DNA from 3 places in the Roseibium sp. FZY0029 genome. Region 1 is predicted to be linked to each of the others. Evidence: predicted binding sites of a transcription regulator. Region 1 holds the regulator's gene; each other region holds the start of a gene.

What was found. The regulator PhoB, encoded in region 1, activates phosphate uptake and scavenging genes when phosphate is short. The targets are predictions, from matches to a motif close to TGTCATNNANCTGTCAT.
Region 2: a site for PhoB is predicted at 5,774-5,790, ahead of ppk2 (polyphosphate kinase 2). Genes of this name have one in related genera too.
Region 3: a site for PhoB is predicted at 6,151-6,167, ahead of V1T76_RS09255 (glycerophosphodiester phosphodiesterase family protein). Genes of this name have one in related genera too.

The regions. Positions count from the first base shown of each region.
Region 1 is NZ_JAZDVZ010000001.1:336,738-344,309, reverse strand. Features, by position in the region: gene pstC (phosphate ABC transporter permease subunit PstC) at 1-334, shown strand, start outside; gene pstA (phosphate ABC transporter permease PstA) at 334-1,686, shown strand; gene pstB (phosphate ABC transporter ATP-binding protein PstB) at 1,698-2,495, shown strand; gene phoU (phosphate signaling complex protein PhoU) at 2,527-3,222, shown strand; gene phoB (phosphate regulon transcriptional regulator PhoB) at 3,302-4,003, shown strand; gene V1T76_RS01560 (GcrA family cell cycle regulator) at 4,243-4,779, opposite strand; gene V1T76_RS01555 (aspartate aminotransferase family protein) at 5,220-6,416, shown strand; gene argF (ornithine carbamoyltransferase) at 6,416-7,345, shown strand; gene V1T76_RS01545 (Hsp33 family molecular chaperone) at 7,356-7,572, shown strand, end outside.
Region 2 is NZ_JAZDVZ010000004.1:84,935-92,506, reverse strand. Features, by position in the region: gene V1T76_RS11980 (acyl-CoA synthetase) at 1-90, opposite strand, end outside; gene V1T76_RS11975 (acetyl/propionyl/methylcrotonyl-CoA carboxylase subunit alpha) at 77-2,071, opposite strand; gene V1T76_RS11970 (hypothetical protein) at 2,075-2,404, opposite strand; gene V1T76_RS11965 (O-acetyl-ADP-ribose deacetylase) at 2,394-2,915, opposite strand; gene V1T76_RS11960 (ASCH domain-containing protein) at 2,912-3,337, opposite strand; gene V1T76_RS11955 (carboxyl transferase domain-containing protein) at 3,342-4,949, opposite strand; gene V1T76_RS11950 (TetR/AcrR family transcriptional regulator) at 5,048-5,665, opposite strand; gene ppk2 (polyphosphate kinase 2) at 5,888-6,796, shown strand; gene V1T76_RS11940 (Gfo/Idh/MocA family protein) at 7,156-7,572, shown strand, end outside.
Region 3 is NZ_JAZDVZ010000003.1:180,858-188,429, reverse strand. Features, by position in the region: gene V1T76_RS09290 (nuclear transport factor 2 family protein) at 1-126, opposite strand, end outside; gene V1T76_RS09285 (TetR/AcrR family transcriptional regulator) at 522-1,091, shown strand; gene V1T76_RS09280 (L,D-transpeptidase) at 1,223-1,816, opposite strand; gene V1T76_RS09275 (fumarate hydratase) at 2,254-3,891, opposite strand; gene V1T76_RS09270 (YceI family protein) at 4,043-4,600, opposite strand; gene V1T76_RS09265 (cytochrome b) at 4,624-5,208, opposite strand; gene V1T76_RS09260 (YceI family protein) at 5,261-5,845, opposite strand; gene V1T76_RS09255 (glycerophosphodiester phosphodiesterase family protein) at 6,269-6,988, shown strand; gene V1T76_RS09250 (FecR domain-containing protein) at 7,357-7,572, shown strand, end outside.

The sequences.
Region 1 (7,572 bases):
CGCCACCCATTCGGAAACCGTGAAGCAGGTCATTCTGCCGGCGGCTCTTCCGGGCATCGTCGGCGCCATTCTGCTGGCGGCCTCGCGCGCCATCGGTGAAACCATGATCGTTGTTCTGGGTGCGGGCGCTGCCGCCCGGCTCAGCATGAACCCGCTCGAAGCGATGACCACCGTGACCGCGAAGATCGTCAGCCAGCTCACCGGCGACGCCGACTTTGCCTCCCCGGAAGCCCTGGTCGCCTTTGCACTCGGCATGACCCTGTTCGTCGTGACCCTGGGGCTCAACATCGTCGCGCTCTACATCGTGCGCAAATATCGGGAGCAGTACGACTAATGACCGACACGACCCTTACGCCTCCGTCGGGCAAGACCAGTGCTCCGACCCCGAACAAGATCACGTCGATCCTCGAACTCGATCCGCTGACGAAAAAGCGCAACGCCGCTGAAGCCCGCTTCAAGCTCTATGGCATCATTGCCATCGGCATTGGCCTGTTCTTCCTCGTCGCGCTGTTGTGGGCAATCCTCTCCAACGGTCTCGGCGCCTTCAGCCAGACCTTCGTCAAGGTGGATGTTCCGCTCAACCAGCAGCAGATCGACGATGCGGAAAAGTCGGTGGTCAAGACATCCAAATACCGGGCCATCATCGACGACGCCTTTGCCAAGGAACTCGCTGGTGCCAACATCGCAACCGACATGTCGGCCAAGGACCTGCAGAAGCTGTTCTCGTCAGGTGCTGCCGCCACGGTTCGTGATTATGCACTGGCCAATCCGGACAAGATCGGGACGACCGTCACCTTCGAACTGATCGCCTCGTCCCGCGTCGACGGTTACCTGAAGGGCCGCGTCAAGCGGGAAGACCTTGCGGAAGACAAGAACCTGGATGCGGCGCATCTGGATCTGGTCGATCAGATGAAGTCTGCCGGCCTTCTGGAAAAGCGCTTCAACTGGTCCTTCATCACCGGAACCGATGCGTCCGACAGCCGCCCGGAACAGGCCGGCATCGGGGCCTCCATGATTGGCTCGCTGTTCATGATGCTGGTGGTGCTGTTCCTGTCGCTGCCGATCGGTGTCGCCGCTTCCATCTATCTGGAAGAGTTCGCACCGCAGAACAAGTTCACCGATCTGATCGAGGTGAATATCTCCAACCTGGCTGCAGTGCCGTCCATCGTGTTCGGTATCCTTGGCCTGGCGGTGTTCATCCAGTTCATGCACCTGCCGCAGTCTGCACCGCTGGTCGGTGGCCTGGTGCTGACGCTGATGACACTGCCGACGATCATCATCTCAACCCGCGCCTCGCTGAAGGCGGTTCCGCCGAGCATTCGCGATGCGGCCCTCGGGATCGGTGCCTCCAAGATGCAGTCGATCTTCCACCACGTGCTGCCGCTGGCCATGCCGGGCATTCTGACCGGAACGATCATCGGTCTGGCGCAGGCCCTTGGGGAAACAGCTCCGCTGCTGCTGATCGGGATGGTCGGCTTCATCGCCTCCAACTTCCCCGATGGTGTGGCCGCCGGTTTCTTCTCTCCGAACTCGGCCATGCCGGCCCAGATCTACGAATGGGCGAAACGCGCCGATCCGGCATTCTATGAGCGCGCATGGGGCGGGATCATCGTGCTGCTGGTGTTCCTCATGACCATGAACATTATCGCTATCATCCTGCGCCGCAGGTTTGAGCGCCGCTGGTAAGGATAGCTCCGATGAACGAGATGCCGAATTTTGAACAGGCGAAAACCATGACCGAAAGCAAAATTTCCGCGAACAAGGTGCAGGTCTATTATGGCGATACACACGCCATCAAGGACGTGGACATCGAAATCCAGCCGCGCTCCGTAACGGCCTTCATCGGCCCGTCCGGATGTGGCAAGTCGACCTTCCTGCGCACGCTCAATCGCATGAACGACACCATCGACATCTGCCGTGTCGAAGGTTCGATCAAGATCGATGGCGAGAATATCTATGATCCCAAGGTCGATCCGGTGCAGCTGCGCGCAAAGGTCGGCATGGTGTTCCAGAAGCCGAACCCGTTTCCGAAGTCGATCTACGACAACATCGCCTACGGTCCGCGGATCCACGGCCTGTCCCGCAGCAAGGCCGAGCTGGATGAAATCGTAGCGTCCAGCCTGCAGAAGGCCGGCCTTTGGGAAGAAGTCAAAAACCGTCTGGACGAGCCGGGCACCGGCATGTCGGGCGGACAGCAGCAGCGTCTTTGCATCGCGCGTGCAATTGCCGTGAGCCCGGAAGTGATCCTGATGGACGAACCGTGCTCGGCGCTTGACCCCATCGCAACCGCGAAGGTGGAAGAGTTGATCGACGAACTGCGCGAAAACTTCACCATCGTGATCGTGACCCACTCGATGCAGCAGGCTGCCCGTGTGTCTCAGCGTACCGCGTTCTTCCACCTTGGTGTTCTGGTGGAGGAAGGTCTGACGGAGGACATCTTTACCAATCCGAAGGACAAGCGTACGCAGGACTACATTACGGGCCGCTTCGGCTAAGCATTTTTTAGGTTTCTGAAGGGGACACAGGATGTCTGAACATACAGTCACGGCTTACGATGACGAATTGACGGCCATGGCCGGCAAGGTTGCCGAAATGGGCGGCATTGCCGAGACGGCGTTTGCCGATGCGGTTTCTGCGCTGGTGTCGCAGGATCTGGAGCTTGCCAAGGCGACGATCAAGGGCGATATCCGTCTGGACACGCTTTACAACGAACTTGAAGTGAAGCTGATCGAACTGATCGTGCGCCGCCAGCCGATGGGGCAGGACCTGCGCGAAATCACCGCTGCCACCCGCATTGCCAACGACCTGGAACGTGTCGGCGATCTTGCCAAGAACGTGGCCAAGAGAGTGATCGCCATCGACAGCGACCTGCAGAACAAGAAGCTCGCGATTGGTGTCGAACACATGACCGAACTGGCACTGTCCCAGCTCAAGCAGGTGCTGGATGCCTACGCCCGCAAGGATGCGGAAGCCGCGCGCCGGGTTCAGGAAGCCGATGCCGAGGTCGATGCGATCTACACGTCCATCTTCCGCGAACTCCTGACCTACATGATGGAAGATCCGCGCGTCATCACCCAGTGCGTCCATCTCCTGTTCTGCGCCAAGAACATCGAGCGCATTGGCGACCACGCGACCAACATCGCCGAGAACGTCTACTACATGGTCACTGGTGAACGTCTGCCGGAAGACCGGGCAAAGGTCGACGAAACCGGCGCGGTCTGAGCGCCGGCGTTTGTCGCATTTGCAAAAGATCTGAACGGCCGGCGCCTTGGCGCCGGTTGCTGTAATTGGAGCGAGATGTATGCCGAAGGTGCTCATCGTTGAAGACGAAGAACCGCTCAGCCTTCTTTTGAGATACAATTTGGAAGCAGAAGGGTACTCGGTCGAGTCCTGTGTCCGGGGCGATGAGGCGGAAATCCGCCTGCGCGAAAGCCTGCCGGATCTGTTGTTGCTCGACTGGATGCTGCCGGGCCTTTCCGGAATTGAACTGTGCCGCCGCCTGAGAGCGCGCGAGGACACCGAACGTCTGCCGGTCATCATGCTGACGGCACGCGGCGAGGAAGCAGAGCGCATCCGCGGCCTGTCGACCGGTGCCGACGACTATGTGGTCAAACCTTTCTCGGTCCCGGAGCTGATGGCCCGCGTGCGCGCCATCCTGCGGCGGGCAAGCCCGGAAGTGGTGTCCACCATGCTGCGGTCCGGTGATATCGAGCTGGATCGCGAAACCCACCGCGTCCGCCGCAACGCCAAGGAAATTCACCTGGGACCGACCGAATTCCGCCTGCTGGAATTTCTGATGACTTCGCCCGGCCGTGTCTTTTCCCGCGAGCAATTGCTGGATGGTGTCTGGGGGCATGATGTCTATGTGGACGAACGCACTGTCGACGTTCACGTCGGCCGCTTGCGCAAGGCCCTGAACAAGGGCAAGGCGAAGGACCCGATCCGCACCGTTCGCGGTGCCGGGTATGCCTTCAACGACCAGTTCACCGCCGCAACCGCCTGAGGTCAGAGCTCGGATCATACGATGAGAAGCCCGCTCTTGAGCGGGCTTTTTCGTCTCAGAGGCTTTGTCTTTCCCTCACAAGAGCTTTCCGCGGCGTCGCAGCCTGGTCCCGCGAAGGCCTTGCTCGGGCAATGGTCTGATGCGAGTGGATGGGAAAGGCAAATCAGCGGAGCGAAAGTCCAAGTAAAAAGCCCGCCAAAACGGCGGGCTTTTCGAGAAATCGTTTTGCTTACAGGCTATCAGCCTGCCTGAGCCATCGTCTTGCGGTCGCGGCGGCGGTCAGCGACCGGCTGATACGCGATCTTGCAGTGATGGGCGCAGTAGGGAACGCCGGCATCGGAATGGCGGCCGCAGAAGTAGAAGTCGTCGGTCGCCGGATCGCCGATCGGCCACTTGCAGGTCCGCTCGGTCAGCGTCAGGATGGTCGCGCGCTGGGAGATCGGCACCAGTTCGGCAATCGGCTCCACGCGCGGCTTGGCTTCAACCACCGGCGCCGGTGACATGTCCGCCTTCAGCGCCGTTGCACCGATGGACTGCGGATGTGAGCTGGTCGGCTTCTTTGGCGCGGCGCCCGTTGCCGGAGCTGCCGTCCGCGGCCGGCGCGGCTTTGCGCTTGAAGACGTGGACTTGGCACGGCCGGACAAACCAAGGCGGTGCACCTTGCCGATAACGGCATTCCGGGTAACGCCACCCAGTTCTCCCGCAATCTGGCTCGCGCTCAAGCCGTCGCCCCAAAGCTTTTTGAGAAGCTCAACCCGTTCGTTTGTCCAACTCATCGCCGCACCCTTTAGTTTGACCGACCCGCGGCCATTAACCCCGTGTTAAGCATGCGTAAGCACGCTTAATAATGGCATATCTAGTGCCTTTTGGTGATTTGCCTCACGAGATCTCGTGTCTGATTGTTCAGAGGTTACAATAACGTTAATTTGTCAGGCAACCACCGGACCCAAACCAGTTGGGGATGAAACGACTTTTCCCCAATTATGGCGAGGTCATTGAGAATTTTATGAAATCCGTCTTCCAGGGCGGGGGAAATGTCCAGTGCGCCATTTCCATTGACAGTGCACGGTACCGGCAGTGTATAAGGAAACCGCTACGTGCCGCCTCATCGGGGCGGCACGTTGCGTTTTGGCCCTTCGCGATCTTTTCCAGATGGCGGCCCGGCGTCGGGGCGACGCAGGGACAGCGGGGGCGTTTAAAGGAGACAAACGAGGTTATGTCCGCGACTGCACTATTCGGAAATTACGCAAGATCGAACCTGTCTTTCGATCATGGGGAAGGTGTCTGGCTGGTAACCACCGATGGCCGACGATTCCTCGATTGCGGTTCCGGCATCGCGGTCAACGCACTCGGTCATGCCCATCCGCATCTGGTCAAGGCGTTGCAGGATCAGGCCGCAAAACTGTGGCACACCTCCAACTTGCATCAGATGCCCGACGGCGAGCGGCTTGCGCAGCGTTTGTGCGCGGCCACCTTCGCCGAGAAGGTGCTGTTCGTGAATTCCGGCGCCGAGGCGATGGAAGCTGCCATCAAATGCGCGCGCCGGTATCATTATGACAACGGCAATCCTGAACGGTTCCACATCGTGACCTTCGAAGGCGCTTTCCACGGCCGGACCATCGCGACCATCGCGGCGGGCGGTCAGGCAAAATACCTTGAAGGCTTCGGCCCGAAGGCTCCCGGTTTCGATCAGGTGCCGGCCGGCGATCTGGATGCGCTGAAAGATGCCATCGGTCCGCAAACCGCGGCGATTGCCATCGAGCCCGTTCAGGGTGAGGGCGGGATCCGCGAAATTCCGGCCGACTTCCTGCGCGCGCTGCGCAAGATCTGTGACGACAACGGCATTCTGCTGATCTTCGACGAGATCCAGACCGGTGTCGGACGGACCGGTAAGTTGTTCGCGCACCAGTGGGCGGGCGTGGAGCCGGACCTGATGGCGATCGCCAAAGGCATCGGCGGTGGTTTCCCGATGGGCGCATGCCTTGCAACCGCGGAAGCCGCAGCAGCCCTTTCGCCTGGAACCCACGGCACCACCTTTGGCGGCAACCCGCTGGCCATGGCGGTCGGCAATGCGGTGCTCGACGTGGTGCTGGAAGACGGGTTCCTGGAAGGCGTTCGTCAGAAAGGCCTCAGCTTCAAGCAGAAGCTGGCCGGGCTGGTGGACAGCCATCCGGACGTTCTGGCGGAAGTGCGCGGCAATGGTCTGATGCTCGGCCTGAAATGCGTGGTGCCGGTGGCCGATTATGTGCTTGCGGCCCGTGAAGCGGGTCTCCTGGCAGTGCCAGCCGGCGATAACGTGGTGCGCATCATGCCGCCGCTGACCATGAGCGAAGAGGAAATTTCCATTGCAGTCGAGCGCCTGGAACAGGCTGCTGTCGCTGTGGAAGCGAAATTGACGGAAGGAGCGGCCTGATGACCGCAAACGGAACCTACCGGAACTTTCTGGATCTGACGGATTTCGAAGGCGACGAACTGCGCGCCATCCTGGACGCCAGTCGGAAGATCAAGTCGAGCCGGAACGGCGTGCATCGCGGCCAGGGGCCGCTGGCCGGCAAGATACTGGCCATGATCTTCGAACAGCCGTCGACCCGTACGCGCATTTCCTTCGATGTTGGCATGCGTGAGCTTGGCGGCGAGACCTTGATGCTGACCGGTGCGGAAATGCAGCTCGGCCGCGGCGAGACAATCGCCGATACAGCGCGGGTTCTGTCGCGTTTCGTAGACGCGATCATGATCCGCATCCTTGATCACAACGAACTGCGCGAACTCGCCGAGAACGCAACGGTGCCGGTGATAAACGGGCTGACCAAGCTCTCGCATCCTTGCCAGATCATGGCGGATCTGTTGACCTTCGAAGAGCATCGCGGTTCGATCAAGGGCAAGAGCGTTGCCTGGACCGGTGACAGCAACAACGTGCTGGCCTCGTGGATTCATGCCGCGCCGCGTTTCGATTTCGAATTGCGCATCGCGACGCCGGGCGAACTGGCGCCGCCGATGGACCTGATTGAAGCTGCCCGTGCCAAGGGTGGTTCCATTCAGGTGACGACGGACCCATATGAGGCAGTCAAGGGGACCGACTGTGTCGTGACCGACTGCTGGGTGTCCATGGGCGATGACGACGCGGAATCGCGTCACAATCTCCTCAGCGCCTATCAGGTCAACAAGCGCCTGATGGCTGAGGCAAACCAGGACGCCCTGTTCATGCATTGCCTGCCGGCTCACCGGGGTGAGGAAGTCACCTCGGACGTCATGGACGGTCCCAACTCCGTTGTGTTTGACGAAGCCGAAAACCGGCTCCATGCCCAAAAGGGCATTCTGGCCTGGTGCTTCGGCGCAGCATAAGGCAAGCCAAGTGGCACTTAATCTTGATGAACTGGGCATCACGCCTGCGGGGCTGGACGCTGTCCGGCCCTTTGCCGTGGAAGGGCTCGATGTGCGCGGCCGTGCGGTCGCGCTTGGTCCCGTCCTGGAAAAAATTCTCGACCGTCACGCTTATCCGGAGCCGGTCTCGCGTCTGCTTGCGGAAGCGATCGTTCTGACCAGCCTGCTGGGCACATCGCTGAAATTCG
Region 2 (7,572 bases), on a different contig from region 1:
TATGGCAACGCCGATGTTGAACCGGTCCGGGATCTCCCATTTGAACCTGCCGGAAAGGTCGTCATAGCTCGAGGCGTCATGCGGCAGCATCGGCTTCCTCCGCAAGCGCCAGAAGAACGGTGCCGTCTGTGACCTGCTCGCCTTCGGCCACCAGAACCTCGCCGATGACGCCGTCGCGCGGGGCTTTCAGCGTGTGTTCCATCTTCATGGCTTCCAGGATTACCAGCGGCTGACCCTTGGTCACGGCTTCACCCGACCTGGCGTTCAGAACCTTCACAAGGCCCGGCATCGGCGCAACGAGCTGGTCGTCCGCACCGCCGGCTTCCTCGTCGGCGCTAAGGGTGTCCGGCAGGGCAACCGGGAAGGCGTGACCGCCCAGGAAGACTGTCAGACCCTTGCGGTCCTCCACCACCACGGCCCTGGCCCGGTGGCCGTCACAGTCATAGGTGATTGCGCCACCGTCGACCTTCACCAGCGCGTATTCGCGCGAGCCTTCTTCCAGTTGCACGGCAAAGCGCTGATGGCCGAGGGCGTGGACCTCGACGTCCCGGCGCTCGCCGGCAATTTCCAGGAGCGCGTACTGGCGCGATGCGCTCCAGATGCGCCATCCGGCCAGCGTGTCGAAGGGGTCGTTGCCGCTTGCCGGTTTGGTCAGGCCGAGTGCCTTGAGCGCGGCAAGGGCAATGGCATCCACCGGAATGGAGGGCTCTTCGATGAGCTGGGAGAGATCCCGGTCGATAAGGCCGGTGTCGACATCGCCCGCGGCAAAGCCTTCATGGCGGCACAGGGCCGCCAGAAAGCCTGCGTTTGTGACGCAGCCGGCAACTTCCGTCGCCTCAAGGCTTGCCAGCAGCTTGCCAAGGGCTGCCTGGCGGGTCGGCCCATGGACGATCACCTTGGCAATCATCGGGTCATAATAAGGGGTGATCTCATCGCCGGGGCGCACGCCGCTGTCGACGCGGGCACTGTCTTCCGGCAAGGCCAGATGCTCCAGCGTGCCGATGGCGGGCAGGAAGCCCTTCGGCGCGTCTTCAGCATAGAGCCGGGCTTCAAAGGCCCAGCCGCTGAAGGCAAGGTCTTCCTGGCGTTTCGGCAAGGTTTCACCGGAAGCTACACGAAGCTGCCATTCCACCAGATCCTCGCCTGTGATCAGTTCGGTCACCGGGTGCTCCACCTGAAGGCGGGTGTTCATTTCCATGAAATAGAACCGGTCGGAGCGCAGGCCTTCGGAAACATCGGCGATGAATTCGATTGTGCCGGCACCGGAATAGTCGATGGCCTTGGCGGCTGTCACGGCAGCGTCCCCCATCGCCTGGCGCATTTCTTCCGGCATGCCGGGGGCGGGGGCTTCCTCGATCACCTTCTGGTGGCGGCGCTGAAGCGAGCAATCGCGCTCGAACAGATGCACGGCATTGCCGTGGCTGTCGCCGAACACCTGGATCTCGATATGGCGCGGCTTGGTCAGGTATTTTTCGATCAGCACGCGGCTGTCGCCAAAGCTGGCTTCGCCTTCGCGCTGCGCGCCCTTCAGGGCGTCGGCAAAATCCTTCGGGTCATCGACGCGGCGCATGCCCTTGCCGCCGCCGCCGGCACGCGCCTTGATGAGCACCGGATATCCGATCCGGTCAGCCTGCTCTTTCAGGAAGTCCGCGTCCTGGTTCTCCCCATGATATCCGGGCACCACCGGCACACCGGCTTTTTCCATCAGCGCCTTGGCGGCATCCTTCAGGCCCATGGCCCGGATGGACGAGGCGCTCGGTCCGATGAAGGCAATGCCGGCCTTGTCGAGAGCGTCGACGAAGTCCGGGTTTTCAGACAGGAAGCCATAGCCCGGATGAACCGCCTCGGCGCCGCTGAGCTTGCAGGCCTCGATGATCTTGTCGGCCTTCAGATAGCTTTCCGACACCGGTGCCGGGCCGATGCGGAAGGCTTCGTCGGCCATGGCCACATGCTTGGCTCTTGCGTCGGCATCGGAATAGACCGCAACGGTCTTGATGCCGAGCTTCCGGGCCGTCGCCATGACCCGGCAGGCAATCTCGCCGCGATTGGCAATGAGGATCTTCTTGAACATTTCTTAGCTCTCCTCCCAGGGAGTGACTAGTGCGCCGGGGGTGTCGGCATTTCGGTCCGGAGCAAGATCCGGCATATGCTGTATCGGCAGCGCGCTGAACACGGTGATGGAGTTTCGGCTGCCGTCGGCCAGAAGAGAGCTGCGGCCGGTCGCCAGAACGTCCACCTTCAGACCGCCAACGGACAGCGTATCGCCCTTGTCGATGCTGCCTTCGTCAAGCGCGACCAGGATGGCTGTCAGCGGCTGCGTCAGGTGAACATCGGGGTGCTGGTCACGAAACGCGGCTTCGATATCCGGACCGCATTCCACCATCGAGCGGACTTCACCTTGCATCAGTCTTCCTCCCGAGCGCTTCCAGTAAGTGGGTGTGGCTGGCCTCGTCGAAGGCGACCAGCGTGACGCTTTCGATATCCGGCAGGTCATCCAGAAGCCGCGTGACCGTTGTCACCGCGACAGTTGCCGCCTTGGCGGCTGGATAGCCGTAAATGCCGGTGGAAATGGCTGGAAATGCAACGCTGTTGCAGCCGTTGTCCGCGGCGAGGCGAAGGCTGGTTTCGTAGCAGGATGCAAGAAGGTCCGCTTCGCCTGCGCTGCCGCCTTTCCAGACGGGGCCGACCGTGTGAATAACGTGGCGGGCGGGCAAGCGGTACCCGCTGGTGATCTTGGCGTCGCCTGTCTCGCAGCCGTTGAGCGTCCTGCATTCGGCCAGGAGTTCCGGGCCTGCCGCGCGGTGGATGGCCCCGTCGACACCGCCGCCGCCAAGAAGCGATGAATTGGCCGCATTGACGATGGCGTCCACGGCAAGCCGGGTGATGTCGCCGACGTGGGTTTCGATCCTGCTCACGGTTTCAGCTCCGGCTGCAGATCTTCAACAACCCTGAAGCGCTCGCAGACCAGGTCCATTTCCGGATCAAAGCCGCCGTTGCGTTCAAAAAAGGTCTGATGATCCCGGCGCCAGCCGGCGAGATCTTCGTTCTCGCCTTCCGCCAGCGCGAAGTCTTCTCCGACATCGCAGAAGCGCACGACGGAGACTTCCAGCGTCTCGATCACCAGCGCGGGCGTGTCGTCCCAGTTGAGGGCAATGTCACGGCGACCATGGACGGGCAGCACCTCGCCGCCGTCCTCATAGCTCTGCAAGGCGCCGCATGTGGCGGTTTTCTTGCCAGCGCGCACAAGGGCAATAAGCTCGGCACACAGGTCTGCATTGTCGCCGAACTTGAAGGTTTCGGCACCTGGGTATTTTGCTTTCAGCGCGTCGATGGACATCGGATCACATCCTGAAGAGACCGAAGCGCGTGTCTTCGATCGGGGCGTTCAGTGCTGCCGACAGGGAGAGGCCCAGAATATCGCGGGTCTTGCGGGGGTCGACAATGCCATCGTCCCAGAGCCGGGCGGTCGCGTAAAGCGGGTGCCCCTGCTGTTCGAACTGGTCGATGATCGGCTGCTTGAAGGCCTTTTCCTCATCCGCCGACCAGTTGCCGCCCTTGCGCTCGATACCGTCGCGGCGGACGGTGGCCAAAACGCCGGCCGCCTGTTCGCCGCCCATGACCGAAATGCGGGAGTTGGGCCAGGTCCACAGGAAGCGCGGCGAATAAGCCCGGCCGCACATACCGTAGTTGCCGGCACCGAAGGACCCGCCGACCAGCATGGTGATCTTCGGGACGGAGGTGGTGGCAACGGCGGTGACCAGCTTTGCGCCGTCCTTGGCAATGCCGCCGCTTTCGTATTTGCGGCCGACCATGAAGCCGGTGATGTTCTGCAGGAACACCAGCGGCACCTTGCGCTGGGAGCAGAGCTCGACGAAATGAGCCCCCTTCACCGCGCTTTCGGAAAACAGCACGCCGTTGTTGGCAATGATGCCAACAGGCATGCCATGGATATGGGCGAAACCGCAGACCAGAGTGGTGCCGTAGCGGGCTTTGAACTCGTCGAAGCGCGAACCGTCGACGGTGCGGGCGATGACTTCGCGGATGTCGTAGGGCGTCTTCAGATCGGCCGGAACGACACCGAGGATTTCTTCCGGATCGTAGAGCGGGTCTTCCGGGGTCTGCAGGGCGACGGACGGTGTCTTGGTGCGGTTGAGGCTGGCGATGGCGCGGCGGGCAAGCGCCAGTGCGTGCGCGTCGTCGCGGGCCAGATGATCGGCAACACCGGACAGGCGCGTGTGGACATCACCGCCGCCGAGATCCTCCGCCGTGACTTCCTCGCCGGTGGCGGCCTTCACCAGAGGTGGGCCGGCCAGGAAGATGGTGCCCTGGTTCTTGACGATGATGGTTTCGTCCGACATGGCCGGCACATAGGCGCCGCCTGCAGTACACGAACCCATGACGACCGCGATCTGGGCGATGCCCCTGGCCGACATGTTGGCCTGGTTGAAGAAGATGCGGCCGAAATGGTCGCGGTCCGGGAACACCTCGTCCTGATTGGGCAGGTTGGCGCCGCCGCTGTCGACCAGATAGATGCTGGGCAGATTGTTTTCCGAGGCAATTTCCTGGGCGCGCAGGTGCTTTTTCACCGACATCGGATAATAGGTGCCACCTTTGACGGTGGCGTCATTGGCAAGGATCATGACCTCGCGGCCTTCAACCCGGCCGATGCCGGCGATCATGCCGGCAGCAGGTGCGGCGCCGTCATACATGTCGTGGGCGGCGAGCATGCCGACTTCCAGGAAGGGCGAGCCGGGATCGAGCAGGCGGGAGACGCGCTCGCGCGGCAGGATCTTGCCACGGGACACGTGGCGCTGGCGCGCGGTTTCGCCACCGCCGTCCAGGGCTGTCCGGGCAGCGGCCTTGACGGTGTCCATGGCCGCTTCGTGCGCGGCGCGGTTGGCTGCAAACTGTTCGCTTCTCGGCGATAGGCTCGATTTCAGGATGCTCATGTCACCCGGTCTCCCTTGGAACAACCCTCTGGGCGGTTGATCGCGTTCTCGTGTTGGCTCCCCATGCGTCCGGTTTCACGCGTGAGGGCTGGCAAGTCTCATTCTTCCGGCGCGACGGCCTTGCGCGCCAGGTCGAGGTAAATTTCTTCGATATCCTGTCTGGAAAGGCGCCCGCCTTCGCGGTACCAGCTTGGAATGGCGGTCAGCATGGCGATGATCGCCCGGGTCGTGACCCTCGGCTCGCGCAGGCTGTAGCGGCCCTGTCGAGAGCCTTTTTCGAGAATGTCAGTCAGGATGCCTTCGTAGCGGCGGCGCTCTGTCTCGACGGCGTCGAAATTGTCCGGTTCGAGATTGCGAAGCTCCATGTAGGAAATGAAAACTTCGTCTGTCCGTTCCAGGTGATAGCGGATGTGAAACCGCACAAAGCGCTCCAGCGGATCCATCTCCGCCGGAAAATCCGCTGCGTCCCACGCGGCCAGAAGCTCGCTCATGTGGGCAAGCATCAGGTCTTTCAGGATATCCTGCTTGGTCGGGAAGTGATTGTAGAGCGCGCCTGGCTGAACACCGACATCGGCGGCGATTTCGCGCATCGAGACAGCGGCATAGCCGTTGGCAGCAAAGCGTTTCAGGGCGGCCTTGCGCACACGCGCGGCAGTTTCCTGGCCCTTGGCGCCCGTTCTGGAGCGGCTTTGCGGTTTTGCAGCAGCGCTTGCCATTTCAATCCTCCCTGTCTTGAAAAGTAAATGAACGTTTGTTCATTTTCAAGGGCAATTTGAGTACGAAAGCGTTGCTGCTAGAAAGAATGCCAGGGGAACAGGTGGGACTGTCAAAAAACTTTCATGGATAACCTGTTCACAGTCCTTGGGCATTCTGCTTCCGGTTGACCGCACCGCCGACCTTGGCCGTGCCTCCGGGATGTATTTCAAAGGAACCGATTGATGACCGACGAAAGCGCAAAAACCTGGGTTGAAGCGGAATGGGCCGACAGCCTGGACGAAGAGCTGGAGATGGAGATCGACGATTTTCTCATCGCCAGGGATCTCGCCTTCATCTCGGAAAAGAAGCACAAGTCTTCCATCGACAGGAACACCTATTTTCACGAGCTTCTGCGCCTGCAGGCCGAGCTCGTGAAGCTACAGGATTGGGTGCAGCACACCGGTGAGAAGATCGTGATCATCTTCGAAGGCCGTGACGCGGCCGGCAAGGGCGGGGTGATCAAGCGGATCACCCAGCGGCTCAATCCGCGTGTCGCGCGCGTGGTTGCGCTGCCGGCACCAACCGACCGCGAAAAGACCCAGTGGTATTTCCAGCGCTATGTGCCGCATCTGCCGGCCGCCGGTGAAATCGTGCTGTTCGACCGCTCCTGGTACAACCGGTCCGGCGTCGAGCGGGTGATGGGGTTTGCCGATGAAAACCAGGTCGAGCAGTTCTTCAACGACGTTTCGGAATTCGAGCGCATGATCGTGCGGTCCGGCGTGCGGCTGATCAAATACTGGTTCTCGATCACCGACGAGGAGCAGCAGCTCCGCTTCCTGATGCGCATCCACGACCCGCTGAAGCAATGGAAACTGTCGCCGATGGATCTGGAATCCCGGGTACGCTGGGAAGACTATACCAAGGCCAAGGAAGAGACCTTCGAGCGGACCAATATTCCCGAAGCCCCGTGGTTCATCGTGGAAGGCAACGACAAGAAACAGGCCCGCCTCAACTGCATCAGCCACCTTCTGTCGATGATCCCTTACGAAGAGGTGCCGCACGACCCGATCGAGTTGCCGGAACGCGTCTATAACTCCGACTACGAGCGCAAGGTACTGCCGGAACATCTCTACGTGCCGGAGAAGTTTTGAGGCGGGAAGCTGCGCCCTTCATGAGCGCGATTGCTGGCTTCGTATAGATCTCTCCAGATACCACAGGTGTCACCCCGGGCGAGCAGCGCGAGACCCCGGGGCCCACTCGCTTTCAGAGCGTTGAGGCTGGAGCAGGTGTCGACCGGACTTACGCATGTTTCAGCAGGTGGTTCTGCGAGTAGGCCCCGGATCTGCGCTACGCTTGTCCGGGGTGACGCAGAATTGGGTACCTGGTCTGCTTCCTGAATGCTGCGCTGACAACGCGAACAGGCCTCTATCCTGCCTTTCCGCCCTTGCGGAGTTAAATCGTTTTATGTCATCTGGGGTGCGTACCTCAAAAATATGGGAAGGATGCCGGCATGACGGAAAAGTCTATCAAGTGGGGGATCGTTTCGACCGCGAAAATCGGCCTTGAAAAGGTCATCCCCGGCATCCAGCGCTCGAAGACGGGTATCGCTTATGCAATCGCCTCGCGCGATCTTGGCCGGGCGCAGGAAGCTGCCAAGGAGCTGGGTATCGAAAAAGCCTACGGATCCTATGAGGATCTGCTTGGCGACCCGGAAATCGATGCGATCTACAATCCGCTGCCCAACCACATGCATGTGCCGGTGACGATCCAGGCGGTGAATGCCGGCAAACATGTGCTGTGCGAGAAGCCGGTGTCTCTCAATGCCGAGGAAGCGGCGCAGCTTCTGAAACTGCCAAAAGACAAGCTGGTGGCCGAAAACTTCATGGTGCGGGCCCATCCGCAATGGATCAAATCGCGCGAGATCGTG
Region 3 (7,572 bases), on a different contig from region 1:
GTCCGGGGTGTAGGCAAGCGAGACTTTATCCGGGTTGCGGCTGTTCCAGCCATCCTCCGCGGCACGCACCTTCTGGCGGGCTGTTTCCAGGGTAAAGGGAGGCAGAGGCGGGCGCTGTTCTGTCATCGGGCAAGCTCCAGAGCGTAGATTTGAGGAGACGAGGACAGTCCCGCGTGAAGGCGTTCATCCACTGCCTGAGGGGCAGGACGCAGGGCCGATGTGATCAGAAGCGCTCCGGCGACGAACGCACCAAAGAGATAAAAACCACGTGGATATGCAGGTCTTGGAGAGAACATGGGTCTGCCTCGCAATGTTAAACAGATTTTAAGTGTACCGATCTGTTCAGTTACGGTTCGATATGTGTACCGATCTGTTCATGTTTGCAAGGCTCGAAGGCGCAAGGCCGGGTCATATAAATGTGATTTCAGTGTGTAACGAGGCGAAAAAGTGCCGCTTTCCAGATCTGACTTGAACGGTTGTCAGTAGATGTCTATTTACTGGTCAGTACAGAAAGGAAATTCATGCGACCAAGCAAACGCGATGAACTGGTGCGAAAGTCGCAGGCTGTCTTTTACAGGGACGGTTTCCACGCGACCGGTATGGACACGCTTGTTGCCGAAACGGGCATATCGAAGACCACGATGTTCAAGCATTTCAGAACCAAGGACGATCTGATCCTCGCGGTGTTGCGGTACCGGGACGAAACCTTTCGCAACTGGTTCCTGCGCAGGCTTGATGAACGCGATCTTCCCCCGAGGCAAAAACTGCTGGCGATTTTCGATATTCTGGAGGAGTGGTTTGAAGAAACGGGGTTCAGAGGATGTATGTTCATCAAGGCATCCGCGGAATTTCAGGACCCCGCTCACCCGGCCCACGCCCAATCAAGCGAGCACAAACGCTTGCTTTTGTCGGCGTTCAGAAGCCTTGCGGAGAATGCAGGAGCGCGAAAGCCGGACTTGCTGGCACGTCAACTTCTTCTGCTCAAGGAGGGGGCGATCGTCGCAGCGCAGATGGGGTTCGATCCGGATCCTGCAGGCGCAGCCAGGGAGGCCGCATCGGTCTTGATTGAGGCTCATATTCCGGACGCGTGAGCGGAGGCTGACCTTTAGTGGGTCGCGGAAACGCCCTCTGCCGGCGATGGTCTGATAAGGCTGATAGGTCTCAAAATGAAAAAGCCGGGAATGCCCCGGCTTTTTGTTTGCGTCAATCGATGCAAGCGGGCTTAGCGCTTGACGATGACTTTCGACCCAACGGTGACGTTGTTGTAGAGGTGGATCACGTCTTCGTTTGCAAGACGGATGCAGCCCGAGGAAACGGCTGAACCGATCGTCCACGGCTCGGTTGTGCCGTGAATGCGGTACAGGGTAGAGCCGATATACATGGCCCGTGCACCCATCGGATTGTTCGGACCACCCGGCATGTAGGCCGGCAGGATACGACCCTTTGCCCGCTCACGAGCACGCATCTGTGAGGGCGGGGTCCAGCTCGGCCATTCAGCCTTGCGGGTGATACGGTGCGTTCCGGCCCACTGGAAACCTTCCTTGCCGACGCCGACACCGTATTTCATTGCCTTGCCGCCAGGGAGGACATGATACAGTCTGCGTTCGGAGGTATCGATGATGATCGTGCCCGCAGGGTAGGGGCCGTCATATTTCACACGCTTGCGTTTGACCGGAGACGGTCCGCCCGGGTGATATTTCGGTGTGACCCAGGTGTTCGTGCTGTGGTCAAAGTAGCCATATCGCGGAGCAGCCTGAGCGGTCAGCGCAAATGCGCCCGCCAGAACCGCAACCATTACAAAAAGAAGTTTCTTCATTCCGATCCCCCATCAGCATCGGGCTTGTGCCCCAGCGATGCGATTTACAATCAAAGTGACGTTACGAAAATGTCCTTGCTTCACTCTTAATGATTATGTCGCAAAACGGTGTTCGGGAAAATCTCACGTTGATGTGAGCGTGGTTCAAGTCTGGCTTATGTGCCGAATTTGCAACGAATTTTTCGTGAAAAACGCGTTAGCGCTGCGGACGCCCGCTGAGATTGTGGAAATTTTCAGGCCTGGCAAAGGTCGATGGCAATTTTTGCTCGGATTTTGAATGTGTTGCCGTCACAATCGATTCGAATGGACGTGGGATGCCTTGCACCTTTGCAAGGGTATCGGAGACCGCAGACTGCCTGCAAATCACGGCTGAACGATAGGCAAAAAAAGAACCCGCGGCGAGGCCGCGGGTCTGGCTTTCCGGCAGGAGACGTCACTTAGCTGAGGTTCAGCTCCTTGAAGAAGTCGTTGCCCTTGTCGTCGACGACGATGAAGGCCGGGAAATCCTCGACTTCGATTCGCCAAACGGCTTCCATGCCGAGTTCCTCGAACTCGACGACTTCCACCTTCTTGATGCAGTCCTGCGCCAGACGCGCGGCCGGTCCACCGATGGAACCGAGATAGAAGCCGCCATGGGCCTGACAGGCGCGGCGCACCTGTGCGGACCGGTTGCCTTTGGCCAGCATCACCATGGACCCGCCTGCAGCCTGAAACTGGTCGACATAAGCGTCCATGCGTCCGGCCGTTGTCGGACCGAAAGACCCGGACGGCATCCCCTCCGGCGTCTTGGCAGGGCCCGCATAATAGATCGGGTGGTTCTTGAAATAGTCGGGCAGGGGCTCGCCGCTTTCCAGCCGGTCACGCAGCTTGGAATGGGCCAGATCTCGGGCCACGATCAACGGACCGGTGAGCGACAGGCGGGTCTTGATCGGGTGCTTGGAAAGTTCGCCCAGAATTTCAGACATCGGCCGGGTAAGATCGATCTTCACCACATTGTCGGACAGATGCTCGTCGGTCACCTCGGGCAGATACTTTTCCGGGTGCATCTCGAGCTGTTCCAGGAAGATGCCGTCTTTCGTGATCTTGCCGACGGCCTGGCGGTCTGCCGAGCAGGATACGGCCAAACCGATCGGCAGCGAAGCGCCGTGACGCGGCAGACGGATGACACGCACGTCGTGGCAGAAATATTTACCGCCGAACTGGGCGCCGACGCCCGTAGCCTGGGTCAGTTTGTGGATCTCTTCTTCCATTTCAAGATCGCGGAAGGCGTGTCCCAGTTCCGAGCCTTGCGTCGGCAGTCCGTCGAGATAGCGCGCGGAGGCCAGCTTTGCCGTCTTCAGATTCATTTCTGCGGACGTACCGCCGATGACGATGGCAAGGTGATAGGGCGGGCAGGCTGCGGTGCCCAGCGTGAGGATCTTTTCCTTCAGGAACTCGACGAGCCGGTTATGGGTCAGCAGCGAGGGCGTGCCCTGGAACAGGAACGTCTTGTTGGCCGAGCCGCCACCCTTGGCCATGAACAGGAATTTATAGGCAGCTTCGCCTTCGGCATAGAGCTCGATCTGTGCCGGCATGTTGTTGCTGGTGTTCTTTTCCTCGAACATGGAAAGAGGCGCGAGCTGGGAATATCGCAGGTTCTTCTTGAAGTAGGCGTCGCGGGAGCCTTCGCCGAGAGCAGCCTCGTCGGAGCCATCGGTCCAGACCCTGCGGCCCTTCTTGCCCATGATGATCGCGGTGCCCGTGTCCTGGCACATTGGCAGAACGCCATGAGAGGCGATATTCGCGTTCTTCAGAAGATCGAAGGCGACGAACTTGTCGTTCTCGGTCGCTTCCGGGTCTTCGAGGATTTTCTTAAGTTGCTCCAGGTGCCCGGGACGCAGGAAATGGTTGATGTCCTTGAAAGCCTCTTCGGCAAGCAGGCGGAGGCCTTCCGCCTCAACCACCAGCACCTCTTCGCCGTTGAACTCGGCTGTCTTGACGTGGTCAGACGTTAGTTTGCGGTAAGGCGTTTTGTCTTCACCCTGGGGGAAAAGAGCGCTGTGCTGATAGGCGGGAGGTGTGAGCGGAGCGTTCATAGGAGGCTTTCCTGATCTGGCTGCTTCCCTTTACTTTCGGAAGCGCTGGAACGTTGAGTGCTGTTCTCATACGGCAAAAAGGCTGCGGACGCCAAGTGCCGCAGCCTGATCAAATGGTCGGAACCGAAAGTCTTGAGTACCCGACAGGATGTCAGCGGATCGCCGTGAGATCCAGGGTCACGGTAACGATGTCGCCGACAGTGTCGGTGCCGACGCCGCTGCCAAGCTGATAGTCGAGCCTGTTGACGATCGCCGTGCCCTTGGCCGTTGCGGTATCGCCTTCAATGTCCAGGGTGAAATCCATTTCGACAGGCTGGGATATGCCCTTGATGGAAAGCGTCCCCGCGGCCCGATAGCTGTTGCCTTCGACAAGCTCGACAGAATCCGACCTGAATTCAGCGGTCGGGAAGTCTCCCGTATTGAACCAGTCCTTGCCCGGCAGCGTTCCGTCGAACTGGGCGTTTCCGGTCGTTGCGCTCATCGGTTTGATTTCAGCGCTGATTTTCGCGGTTTCGGGAGCTTCCGGGTCAAAATCGATGTCAGCTTCCCAGGACGCGAACACACCCGTCAGCGTGCCGCCACCCTGCTTGACTTCGAAACCGAGCTTGCTCTGGTCCGGATCGACTTTCCAGGTGTCGGCAAAGGCCGGTGCGGTGAAGGTTGTCGCCGACAGGACAGCTACGGCGTAAGAGAAATGCTTCAAAGTCATCTTCAGATTTCCAATTCGTTTTATCAGCTGTCGGCTCTGGCGGGAGCCGTCGAAATCATGCGCTTCAATGTGGCATCGCGCGCGATGAAGTGGTGTTTCAGCGCTGCGGCGACGTGAACCACGATCAGCGCGATCAGCAGATAGGCGCCGTATTCATGCAGAAGCTTGAAGAAGCTTTCTGCTTCCTCCTGCGAGCCAAGCACCCCCGGCACTGGAAGATGCGGCACAGGCAAGACATTGAACAGGACGGTCGGGATTCCCCAGGGCGACGCAGACACCATGAACCAGCCGGTCAGCGGCAGCGCGAACAGGAGCGCGTAAAGGCCGACATGACCCAGATGCGCGCCTGCTTTTTCAAGCGGGTGCATATTGTCGGGCGGTTTCGGTGAAGGGTTGAGAAGGCGCCAGAACAGACGGAAGACGGCAAGAGCCAGCACGACAAAGCCAATGGACTTGTGAAGCTGGTAGAGTTCAAACGTCGCCTGCTCGGTCTGGGGCAACTGCTGCATGTAAAGGCCGAGGCCCAGCATGCCGATGATCAAAAGGGCCATCGTCCAGTGGAACGCAATTGCGATCCTTCCATACCCGGTTGAGGTGTTGCGCAGCATGGCAGCTCCTGGAAAGCGGAGGCCGGTCAGCCCGGCCTCCGTTGGTGTTTTATCAGTTGGTCGCGTCAGCCTTGAGCGCTTCGGAATGGAAGGTCACGGTAACTTCGTCCCCTACATAGGGAACATACATGTCCATTCCATAGTCAGAGCGCTTCAGCACTGTGGATACGGCAAAACCGGCAGCTTCTTTCTTGGCCATCGGGTGCTCGCCGAATGCGGTCACGTCAACGGTCAGGGTCACCGGCTTGGTGATGTCCTTGATGGTCAGGTCGCCGGTGACTTCCAGCTGGTTGTCGCCGGTTTTCTCGACCTTGGTGCTCTTGAAGGTCGCTTTCGGGAAATTCTCCGCGTCAAAGAAATCCGCGCTCAGGAAGTGCTGGTTGCGCTCTGCCCAGAAGGTGTCGAGGCTGCCGACATCAATGGTGAATTCGATGGAAGAATTCTCAGGCTTATCCTTGTCGATCAGCAGCGTGCCTTCCCATTCACCGAACCGGCCTTCGGTCGTGGAATAACCGAGGTGGTTATAAGAGAATGACAGGTTGGCGTGGGACTTGTCGAAGTCGTAGGCAACAGGCTCGGCGAGGGCGGTGCCCGCAACGAGGGAGAGGGCAAGTGCAGAAGCTGCAAGACGGATCATGATCAAACCTCATGGATGTTTTCAGGGGCGTTCGCTCATGAACGCTGCAGCAGAAAGATAGGTCCAAAATTGTGCGGTGCAACTTGACTGACTGTTCGGTAAAGCTGAACAATAATTCAGTTGATTTCTTCGTTGTTAACCCTTTGCCTTCTTGCTTTACGTCAATTGAAGCAGCTTGCGCTCGGCTGCCCTGCCGTATTTCGAAAGAATCGGGATAAGATCCTGAGCTGGAGGCGAGTAAAAACTTCGCGCAATTAAGAGTTGTTTTTGTCGGTAAGCGTATGAAATCGCGGTGAAAGTTGAACTGTCATCATTTCATCAAGAATTTCAGGCACCTATCACGTCAACTTCCCTCTTAAAATTGGGGTCTGCCATCCCCGTTCAAGCTCCGGGCAATGATCTGGAGACTCAGGAGATATAAACGTGAAACAAGCCATCGTTGTGTGTCACCGCGGAGCCAGCCTTCAGGCGCCGGAAAACACGATCGCTTCTCTGGAAGGAGCCATCGCACTCGGCGCCGAGGTTGTGGAGTTCGACGTGCGGCCGTCGAAGGATGGTGTGCTTTATGTGATGCATGATGCGACCGTCGACCGGACGACAAATGGCACCGGACGCATTTCGGACATGACCTCCGAAGAGATCGATCGTCTTGATGCCGGTTCCTGGTTCGATGCGGCATTCGCAGGACAGCGTGTTCCGAGGCTGGATGCCTTTCTGGATGCCTGCAAGGGTCGTATCGGCACCTATGTTGAAATCAAGGAAGGTGATCCTGCAGAAATCCGCGATATGCTGGCGGCCCGGGGCATGCTGGCCGATGCTTGGACTTTTTCTTTCGACCAGGCAATCCGCGCTGAAGCGCGCGCAAAAGTGCCAGACCTGAGGCGGATGGTTCTCTACGCCCACGTTGGCTCTGTTGAACGCGCCGTTGCACTTGATGCCCACATTCTGGAGTTCCATGAAGACGATCTTGAAGAAGGCTTGATCTGCGAGGCGAAGCAGGCTGGTCTGATTACGCAGATGTTCTATGCCGGTTCTGACCGTGCCGTCTTCGAAAAAGCCGTCCGTTGCGGCATTGAGCAAATGAACATCGATCAGGTGGAAGTCTTCAGAGCCGTCGAAAGAGAAATCCTGGCACCCGTTTGACGTCCGCAGATGATCCGAAATTGCGCAAATTTACCTGCCATGGACTGCTGTGGCCCGAATTTTCAGGGGCTCGGGCCACTCTGCAGCGACAGGATGGAAAAAAATATTTCGCAGCACAGAACACCATTTAGACAGTTGCGAGCAGGTATCTAGGATTGCCGAACCTCACCAGAAGTCCAAAAAAACAATCTTGAATAGTTTTAAAATTAAAATTTTAGAGAATGTTTGAAAAGACCGGAAACGGTAGAAGAAAGAACAATTTTTACTAAAAAAATGAAACAACAAGATTTCCCTTTTCAATTCAAGTCTTGTTAACGGGCCCAGAATAGCGTGCCGGGTTTAGAAATCCGGGCCAAAAGGGGGCTCTTATGTCCAGTCGCAACATCGTCAATCGCGCAAACCAGGCAGGTTGCACTGCGGCAATTGCTGGACGTGCTGGACATTTTTGGGAAATCAAGCTCCGCGTTACTGCCTCATTCTTGCTTGCAGCCCTCGCAATCTTCTGGTTCTCGCAACAGGCATTTTCTCAAGACACGGACGCAGATGGTGCGCATTGGCACTGGTCCGTCGAACGCGTCAGCGGC